3 regions of the Kribbella sp. NPDC051952 genome follow, and region 3 is predicted to be linked to each of the others. Evidence: riboswitches for the same ligand, from Rfam matches in the RefSeq annotation. Region 3 holds a riboswitch; each other region holds the start of a gene.

Region 1 (3,271 bases), on a different contig from region 3:
CCGGCGGCTGCTCGTACGCGGCGGATCGTGTCCACGACCGCGCTGCCGGAGGGTCTCACGCCGGGTGAGATCGACGAATTCGTCCGTCGGAGGGTCGCGGCCGGCGAGGACCTCTATCACCTGAACGCGGGTGCACTTCGCGAGCTGAACCCGGACGTGGTGATCAGTCAGGACCTGTGCAAGGTCTGCGCAATCGACGTGGACGACGTAACCGAGGCACTCAACTACTTGGGCTGCCAAGCCGAGGTGGTCACCACCGACCCACACACCCTGGACGACGTCATCACGTCCATAGAGTCCATCGCCAAAACAATCAACCGCGAAAGCTCAACTCTGGTCGAGGACCTCCGAGCGCGGTTGGACGACTTCACCCTCGGCACCGCTTCCCCTCGGGTGGCGCTGCTTGAGTGGACGGATCCGCCGTATGCACCTGGGCATTGGTTGCCGGAGATGGTTATCCGGGCAGGTGGCGTCAACGTGCTCGGGCAGGCCGGCCAACGGTCAACGCCCATCACCTGGCAGGACGTGGCCGACGCGCAGCCTGACCTGATCGTCGCGGCGCCCTGTGGCTTCGATCTGGACGGCGCTGCCGCACTCACCCGGTCCCTCCTCGATGACGGCGTACTCCCACCCACCATCCCGGTCTGGGCGGTCGACGCGAACGGCTACTTCGCCCGTCCCGGCCCGCGCTTGGTCGACGGCATCGAAGCCCTCGCTGCTCTCCTTCACGACGACTCCCCGGATCCCTCCATCGCCCGGCGACTGCGGTAGTGGGGTTTGTCTCGGCTTGCGGCGGGGTGGGGGTGGCGCGCGTAGGGTTGGAGGTGCTGGTGGTTCGGACGGTCATGTGGGTTGTGATCGGACGAGGCAAGAGGGAATCCGGTGGGAATCCGGGACTGCCCCGCAGCGGTGAACGGGAACGAACGTCGTCACAAGCACTGGGCGCGCAGCGTCCGGGAAGCGACGGCCAGTAGGTCCACCGGCCTTGGGCCGGCCTGCCCGTGAGTCCGAAGACCTGCCGCCGGTCCGTGCGCCCATCCGGGTGCGCGGTGGGATCGGTGGTCTCGTGGGAGGACCCGCCCGGACCACGGCCGTACGTCCGTGGTCCCCGCGTTTCTCCGTGAGCATCCGCCGACCCAATCGGCACGCTCGCGAGGAGAGAGACGTGAACACCAGCACCACCATCCTGGGCTACCCCCGAATCGGCCCGCACCGCGAACTCAAGCACGCCCTAGAGCAGTACTGGGCCTCCACCGAGACAACCACCCCCGCCAAGGCCCGATCGGATGACCCGGCGAAACTCGACGGAGCAACACCCGGTCAGTCCCCGTCGAACGACCCGGCGCAACTCAACGCAGCAACACCCGGTGAGTCCCGGTCGGACGACCCGGCGAAGCTCGATGCGGCGACAGCTGGTGGGTCCCGGTCAGAGGGTCTCGCGGAGCTTGAGGGGACGGCGGCGCGGCTTCGGGTTGAGACGTGGCTGGACCTTAAGGCACGTGGTCTCGACACGATTCCCGGCAACACCTTTTCGTACTACGACCAGGTGCTTGACCAGGTGCAGCTGCTCGGCGCTACCCCGGCGCGCTTTCGCGAGCTCGGTCTGTCGGAGCTCGACACGTACTTCGCCATGGCCCGCGGTCGTGACGGCGTCGCACCGCTCGAACTGACCAAGTGGTTCGACACCAACTACCACTACCTGGTCCCCGAACTCGACCGCGAGACCCGCTTCAAACTTAACCCGGTCAAGATCCTGACCGAGTTGTCCGAAGCTCGCGAGTACGGCGTCAACCTCCGCCCGGTCCTGATCGGCCCCCTCACCTTCCTGCTCCTCTCGAAGTCCACCACCCCCGACTTCGAACCGCTCAGCTTGCTCAACCAACTCGTCGACGCGTACGCCGACCTCCTCGGCCAACTCGACGCCGCCGGAGTGGACTGCGTACAGCTCGACGAACCAGCCCTCGTACAAGACCGCACCCCCGCCGAACTCGATGCACTCCGCCGCGCCTACGACAAGCTCTCCACTCTGACCGAGCGCCCGCGTCTCCTGGTCGCGACCTACCTCGGTGACCCCGGCCCTGCCCTGCCGGTGCTCGTGTCAACAGCGATCGACGGCGTCGCCTTGGACCTGGTCTCCGCACCCGGCCTGGTCGACCAAATCCCCAAACTGCCATCCCTGCAACGCAAAACCGTCGTGGCCGGCGTCGTCGACGGCCGCAACGTCTGGCAAACCGCTCTGGGTGACGCGCTCTCCACCTGCTCCGCCCTGATCGGCTCCGTCGGCCAACTGGAGGTCTCGACTTCCTGCTCACTCCTCCACGTCCCGTACGACGTCGACGTCGAGGACGAGCTCGACCCACGAGTCCGCGCCCGACTCGCCTTCGCGCAACAGAAGGTCGACGAGGTCGTCCTCCTGGGCCGTGCTCTCAACTCGAGCGTCGTCGCGGATGTCAACAATCCGACCGGCGGCCCACTCAAGGAGTCGGACCTCACCCGTGAGCAGGCCGTTCGCGATCGAGTCGCCACGATCCGCGCCGAGGATCGCCGGCGTCCGCCGTACGACGAACGCCGGACCGCGCAGGCCGCGCTCGGGTTGCCGGAGCTCGCGACCACGACGATCGGCTCGTTCCCGCAGACCGCAGAGATCCGTCGTGCCCGCGCCGAGCTCCGCAACGGCCGGATCGACCAGGCGACGTACGACGAACGCATGCGTACCGAGATCGCCCAAGTGATCGCGCTTCAGGAGGACATCGGGCTGGACGTGCTCGTCCATGGCGAGCCAGAACGCAACGACATGGTCCAGTGTTTCGCCGAACAACTCGACGGGTTCGCGACCACCAAACTCGGCTGGGTGCAGTCATACGGCAGCCGCTGCGTCCGCCCACCGATCCTGTACGGCGATGTGTCCCGGCCGGCTCCGATGACGGTGCAATGGTCGTCGTACGCGCAGTCGCTGACCGACCGGCCCGTGAAGGGCATGCTGACCGGCCCGGTGACGATCCTGGCCTGGTCGTTCGTCCGCGATGACCAACCGGCCGCCGTCACCGCCGACCAGGTCGCGTTGGCACTGCGCGACGAAGTGGCTGATCTGGTCGCGGCCGGCATCAAGATCGTGCAGGTAGATGAGCCCGCGCTGCGCGAGCTCCTGCCACTTCGAGCCGCGGACCAGAAGGCGTACCTGGATTGGGCCGTCGGTTCGTTCCGGCTGGCGACCGGTGGAGCACCGGCGGGCGTCCAGATCCACACGCACCTGTGCTACTCGGAGTTCGGC
Region 2 (3,271 bases), on a different contig from region 3:
CGCGTCGGCGAAGCCCATCAGACCGAGGCCGACCGGACGGTGCCGCTGGTTTGCGCGCTCCGACTCCGGGGTGGTGTAGAAGTTCACGTCGATGACGTTGTCGAGCATCCGCACCGCGGTCGTCACGGTGTCGCGGAGCAGTTCGGCGTCGAGGCCGTCCTCGGTGAGGTGGGCGACCAGGTTGACCGAGCCCAGGTTGCAGACGGCGGTCTCCTCGACCGTCGTGTTGAGCGTGATCTCGGTGCACAGGTTCGACGAGTGGACGACGCCGTCGTGTTGCTGCGGTGAGCGCAGGTTGCAGGCGTCCTTGAACGTGATCCACGGGTGCCCGGTCTCGAACAGCACCGTCAGCATCCGGCGCCACAGGTCGACGGCCTTGACCCGCTTGAACACCCGGATCTCACCACGGTCGGCGGCCGCCTCATAACCGGCGTACGCCGCGGCGAACTCAGCGCCGTACAAATCGTGCAGGTCGGGGACCTCGTTCGGCGAGAACAGAGTCCAGTCGCCACCCGCCTCGACGCGCTGCAGGAACAGGTCGGGCACCCAGTTCGCCGTGTTCATGTCATGCGTACGGCGGCGCTCGTCGCCCGTGTTCTTGCGTAGGTCGAGGAACTCCTCGACGTCGATGTGCCAGGTCTCCAAGTAGGCACAGACCGCGCCCTTGCGCTTGCCGCCCTGGTTCACCGCGACCGCGGTGTCGTTGGCGATCTTCAGGAACGGTACGACGCCCTGCGACTCGCCGTTGGTGCCGCGAATCTTGGCGCCGATGCCGCGGACCGGGGTCCAGTCGTTGCCGAGACCACCGGAGTACTTCGCGAGCAGCGCGTTGTTGCGGATGCCGTGGAAGATGCCGGCCAGGTCGTCGTCGACCGTGGTGAGGAAGCACGACGACAGCTGCGGCCGGGTGGTGCCGGAGTTGAACAGGGTAGGCGTCGACGACATGAACCGGAACGAACTGAGCAGCTCGTAGAACTGGATCGCGCGCGCCTCCCGGTCGTCCTCCCGCAGTGCCATCCCCATCGCGACGCGAAGGAAGAACGCCTGCGGCAGCTCGAAGCGCACCTTGTCGATGTGCAGCAGATAGCGGTCGTAGAGGGTCTGCAGGGCGAGGAAGGTGAAGTTGAGGTCGCGCTCGGGGCGGATCGCGGCGGCCAGCCGGGTCAGGTCGAAGTTGGCCAGCTCGGGGTCGAGGTGTCCGGCCTCGATACCGACCTGGATGTAGCGCGGGAAGTAGTCGGCGTACGCCTCGGTCATGTCGGCCTGGCTGGCCTGCCGGGGCTCACCGTGAACGCGGCCGAGGGCCTCGCGACGGATCTGGTCGAGCAGCAGGCGGGACGCGGCGAAGCTGTACTGCGGCTCGGTCTCGACGTACGACCGGGCGGCCATCACGAGCGCGAGCTCGACCTCGTGCTGCGCGATGCCGTCGTAGCAGGAGCCGAGTGTCTCGTTGAGGATCAGCTCAGGATCGACCGAGTCGAGTCCTTCGGCCGCCTCGCCGACGATGACTCGCAGCCGGTCGATGTCGAGCGGGGCTCGGTTGCCGTCGGCCGCGCGGACTGTCAGCGCCGGCTTCTCGCTGATGCCGGCCGCGTCGGCGGGGGTGCGGGCCTTGGTCCGCTCCTCCCGGTAGAGGACGTAGGCACGGGCGACCTGGTGCTCGCCGGCGCGCATCAGCGCCAGCTCGACCTGGTCCTGGATGTCTTCGACCTGGACGCTGCGACGGGCGTCGCCGCGGCTGGTCAGGGCGCCCACGACCCGGCCGGTCAGGTCGGTCACCAGGTCACGGACCCGGTGGGTGGCGCCGGCCTCGGCGCCCTCGACGGCGAGGAACGCCTTGCTCATCGCGACCGAGATCTTGGTCGGGTCGAAGGCGGTGCTGCTGCCGTCACGGCGGACGACGGTCAGCTCGGTCGGCAGGTCTGCCGAAGAATTCGGGTCGGCTTGGTCAGCCGTCCGGGAGGACGAAGCGATGGTCACAGAAGCTGTCTCCATACGAGTGCCGGAGGCCCTTGACCTGAGCGCGGGCGGGCGCACGACGACACGGCCGCACCGGCCGGGAACACTGCCGTCACGCCCTGCGACCCACCCGCGAGGTCTCGGACCGCGCGCACCGGCGGTGCGCGCGCCAGTGGCAGGTATCCGGACTCGCGGAGGCTCTCCGCTCACCGTTGCGGGGCAGCTCCGGAGTCTCACCGGATTCCCCTGTTGCCTCAGAGTGACCCACATCTTGTGGTGCCAGCCACTCCGAACCACCAGCAGTAGTGATGCTAGGTGGTTGCTCCGACAATTCCCGGTATTGCCCCGTCGGCCTCTGCGTGTCGCGGCGCGGGCCCGGCGTGTCGCGGCGTGTCGGGCCGCTACTCGGTCTTCACGCTGCGACCGCATAGAGATCCTGCAGTGTCATGATCTCCGAGCCGTGGTGGATCAGCTCGCGATTCAGTCGCAGCGCGACGTGGCCGAACGGCTCGCCGGCGTCCAGCTCGGTGGCCTGGCTCAGGCCGACCGTCATCACCTGGTCCTCGTCCAGCGCGGCGATCGATTCCTGCCACGCGTCGACCCAATGGGTCAGCCACGCGACCGCATCCCGCGCGTTGCCGTGCAGGGTGATGTCGGCGCGGCCCTGCTGACTCGCGCCGAAGGTCCACTCCCAGCGCTCGAAGAACATCTCCGTCAGGTGGGCGATCAGCCAAGCGATCGTCCGCGGTCCGCGATGGTCCGGCTCGTCCGGCCACTGCGCCACCCATTCGCCGGTCCCGAGTGATCGGAACTTACCGGCGTACTGACGTCGTACGACGGTCAGCGCCTCGCTGCTCGGACGCCAGAAGTATTGCTCGTCGGTCAGTTGGGCGAGCCGGCCGGACAACACCATCCAGCTGAAGCCGAGCTGGCCTCGCACCATCGCCATCGCGGATGGTCGGTGCAGGATGTCCCAGTCGAACGGCTCCGGCATCACAGTCCCTCACGCTCCCCGTCTCAGCGCCTCGATTTGGAGACGCGATCGAACATGTGTTCGAATTGTGTCCTGGCGGGAAGGAGAAAGTCAATGCGGATGGCGTGTTGGTTCTGGCCTCGACGGGACTGGTCTGCTAGGTGGTTCGATCCTCGTATCGGCTGCTGGGCTGGCGAATCGGCGTTCGAGCAACGTGAAGGCGTCGATGAGTTCGGGCGCCTCGTAGACACGGTTGCGGCGGCCGTCGGTGACTTCGCGGAGGATGTTCGCTTCGACCAGTCGCGCGAGTCCCTGGTTGGCGGCCTGCTGCGATCGAGC
Region 3 (3,271 bases):
AGCTGACCCAGGTCACCGAGCCAGTCGGCGACGCGCGCGAGTACGTCGTTCTCCGTCTCACCGCCCGGGGTCGCGGTGTGCGGGCGCTCGAGCCAGGCCGCTGCCCGCTGCGGGTCCGCCGCGAGCACCTCCTCGAGCCCACGGCCGGACCATTCGCCGTACTCACGGTCCCGCAGCGCGGGCTCGATCACCGGGGTCAGGCCGAGGGCCTCGGCGGTGCGTACGGCGGCCCGCTCGGGGCCGGCGTACACCACATCGGCGTCGAGCTTCAGCTCACGAGCAGCCTCGACACCCGCGGGATCCGGCTCGGCGTCGCCGCCGAGCCGGAGTCCACGAAGTGCGGGTGTGAGGGCGTGTGCGAGGAGGGTCAGCTCCGTCAAGCCGCAACCACTTTCTGTCGGGTCAGCCGGCGGTCCACGGTGGCGGCGTACCCGAAGCCGAGTAGGAGCCACAGCGTCGCCTGCGTACCGAGCGAGGCGAACCGGAACTGCCAGAGCAGCGTAGCGGGGAACGTCTCCGGAACCTCGTTGATTCGCGGCAGGATCAGGTACGCCGCCAAGACGGTGAGGACGAGTCCGATCACCCCACCGGCGAGCCGGGCGACGTCGCCGTACCGAGCCGCCCACCGGGACAGGGCGACACCGGCCCAGACCGCGAGCAGGCCGATCACCAGCGTGAGCAGGTAGGTGACCGTGCGCCTGGTGATCGTGTCCGGATCACCGACCGCGGGTGGATTCGGCGGGTATTTGAGGAACGGGACGAGCACGATGCCGACGAATCCGGCCGCGGCCAGACCCAGAGCGGCGTACGAGTCGTTCTCGGTCCGGAGCTTGCGCCGGAGCAGGGTGAAGCCGACGGCGAAGATGCCGCCGAGGGCGACGCCGTACAGGCTGGTGGCGAGGAACAAGCCGGCTTTCTGGCCGTCGCGGCTGACCAGCGGCTTCTCTTCGGCGGCCGGCTCGGTGCCGTCGCCATGATCATGGGTGTGCGCGGAGGAGGAGTTGGCCTCTTCGATCGCGATGGCCGCGTCGACACGCGGTTCGCCCATCACGGTGGCGAATGCTCCGGCCAGCAGGCCGGCGAAGAGTCCGACGATCAGTCCGCGCACCAGGAGCGATCCGAAGGTGCGCATGAGATCTAGTGGCAGGGAACGCCGAGTAGGTGCCGGCCGTCGTGCATCAGCTCGTGCAGGTACATCCCGGACTGGGAGACCGCACCCTGGTCGAACCCGACCAGGTAGGCGAGCAGAAGCATCAGACCGACGCTGAGCAGCGAGACGGCGAGAAGCCGGGGAGAGAGTGCCGGTACGGCGACCGAGCGGGCAGGAGCTGCCATCGTGACCTCCTGGGGAAGTGCGCGTCCCCTTCGAAAGGCTGCTGGTGCCCGAGCGTCCTGACTCACGAGCCGAAGCTCGCTCACAGTGGCGCGGCCGTGCCGGACTCTCACCGGCTTCCCTCATGGCACCGCAGTTTGTCCCTCGAACCGTAGGTGCACGGGCAGAGCCCGGTCAACGTGGTACGGCGCGCCGGTGATGTATCCCACCCTACGAACTAAGTAGTGCGGCGCGACGGTGTCGCATCTACTCTGACAGGATGCCGTCGGCTCATCACCTCATCGCGTTCGCGATCACGTCGTTCGTCCTCATCGTCATTCCCGGCCCGAGCGTGCTGTTCATCGTCGGGAGAGCGCTCGCTGTCGGGCGGCGGGAGGCAGTACTGACCATGCTCGGCAACACCATCGGCGCCGCGGTGATGCTGGTCGCGGTCGCCCTCGGCCTGGGCACGCTGATCGCCGCGAGCGCGATCGCGCTGACCGTGGTGAAGCTCGCGGGAGCGGCGTACCTGATCTATCTAGGTGTGCACGCGTTCCGGACCCGGAAGTCGCTGGTCGAGGCGATGACCAGAGGCGTGAAGCCCGGCAACAGCCGTAAGACGGTGCGACAGGGCTTCCTGGTCGGAGTCACCAACGCGAAGACGGCCGTGTTCTTCGCCGCCGCGCTGCCGCAGTTCGTGGACAAGGGCGCGAGCAGCCCGGCCTGGGTGCAGATCCTCATCCTCGGCCTGATCTTCATCCTGATCGCGCTCTGCTCGGACAGCGTCTGGGCCGTCGTCGCCGGCACGGCGCGCGAGTGGTTCGCTCGCTCACCGCGCCGGCTCGAACTGGTCGGCGGCACCGGCGGCCTGATGATCATCGGCCTCGGCGCCAGCATCGCCGTGACGGGCTCTAAGGAGTAGCGGTCCGCCGACCCGCCTGTACGCCGATCAGCGCGAACAGGGCCGGGAGTCCGAAAGCCACCAGGTACGCCGTCACCGCCGAGTGCGGCTCCAATGCGGCGAAGAGTGATCCACCGACGGCCAAGATCGTTGCCGTCGACAACGAGTCGCTGAGCTGCGCCGCGGAACTGTTGGTGCCTTGCTCCTCGCGCTCGGAGTACTCGAGCACGAGCACCGACAGCGTCGGGAAGACCGTCCCCATGCCGAGACCGGTCAGGCTCCAGCCGAAGATGGCGACCACGACCGGGACATGCGGGTTGAGGGTCAGCACGGCGGTCGCGATACCGAGCACGATCGAGACCATGCCCGCCTGCAGGAACACCCCGTGGGAGAACGGCTGCTTCGGCCGGCCGCGGTACCAGGACGCGGCGGTCCAGCTCAGCGCACTCACCGTCAGCACCAGGCCCGCGAGCGACGGCGACAGACCGCGCTCCCGGGTCAGCATCAGCGGCAGGAACACCTCGGACCCGAACCCGGCCGCGGCCACCAGCCCTCTCAGCGCGATCACCGACGGCAGCCCGCGGCCGAGGACGAACGTCCGGCGCGGAAGCAGCTTCGGCCCGAACACAACCACCGCGGCCAGTCCGAGCGCCAGCAGGACGACCTGGAGTACGCCGCGCTGCTGGCCGCCGTAGTAGAGCAGGCCGACCCCGATCGCGGCGGCGACCGCCCACATCGCCCGCTTGTCCCACAGTCGTCCCGTCCGTGGCTCGTGCGCGGTGCCGTGCGCCAGGCCGGGCCGCATCACGAGAGCGGCCGGGATCGCGATGGCCGGTACGGCGAGGAACACGATCCGCCAGCTGGCGTGCTCGACGATCAGCCCGGCGATCGCGGGACCGACGAGGGACGGCACGACCCAACCGGTCGCGAACGCGGCGAAGATGCGCGGGCGCAACCGGGCCGGATACAGGTGCCCGACGACGACGTACAGCGCGACTGTCAGCAGCCCGGAGCCGAACCCTTGGATGATCCGGCCGGCGACCAGGATCTCCATGGAC

Evidence for each region. A riboswitch is a leader RNA that binds a small molecule or an ion and turns the genes downstream of it on or off. The one in region 3 is predicted to bind cobalamin.
Region 1: another riboswitch for cobalamin. It lies ahead of metE (5-methyltetrahydropteroyltriglutamate--homocysteine S-methyltransferase); the one in region 3 lies ahead of AB0L70_RS01790 (CbtB-domain containing protein).
Region 2: another riboswitch for cobalamin. It lies ahead of AB0L70_RS10380 (ribonucleoside-diphosphate reductase subunit alpha); the one in region 3 lies ahead of AB0L70_RS01790 (CbtB-domain containing protein).

Annotation. Positions count from the first base shown of each region.
Region 1 covers NZ_JBFAXQ010000008.1:290,279-293,549, forward strand. The annotation lists gene AB0L70_RS18030 (cobalamin-binding protein) at 1-771, shown strand, start outside; cobalamin riboswitch at 815-1,038, shown strand; gene metE (5-methyltetrahydropteroyltriglutamate--homocysteine S-methyltransferase) at 1,166-3,271, shown strand, end outside.
Region 2 covers NZ_JBFAXQ010000004.1:228,564-231,834, forward strand. The annotation lists gene AB0L70_RS10380 (ribonucleoside-diphosphate reductase subunit alpha) at 1-1,980, opposite strand, end outside; cobalamin riboswitch at 2,116-2,272, opposite strand; gene AB0L70_RS10385 (DinB family protein) at 2,372-2,953, opposite strand; gene AB0L70_RS10390 (Fic family protein) at 3,044-3,271, opposite strand, start outside.
Region 3 covers NZ_JBFAXQ010000001.1:376,919-380,189, forward strand. The annotation lists gene AB0L70_RS01780 (histidine phosphatase family protein) at 1-380, opposite strand, end outside; gene AB0L70_RS01785 (CbtA family protein) at 377-1,132, opposite strand; gene AB0L70_RS01790 (CbtB-domain containing protein) at 1,138-1,335, opposite strand; cobalamin riboswitch at 1,367-1,513, opposite strand; gene AB0L70_RS01795 (LysE family translocator) at 1,593-2,234, shown strand; gene AB0L70_RS01800 (MFS transporter) at 2,224-3,271, opposite strand, start outside.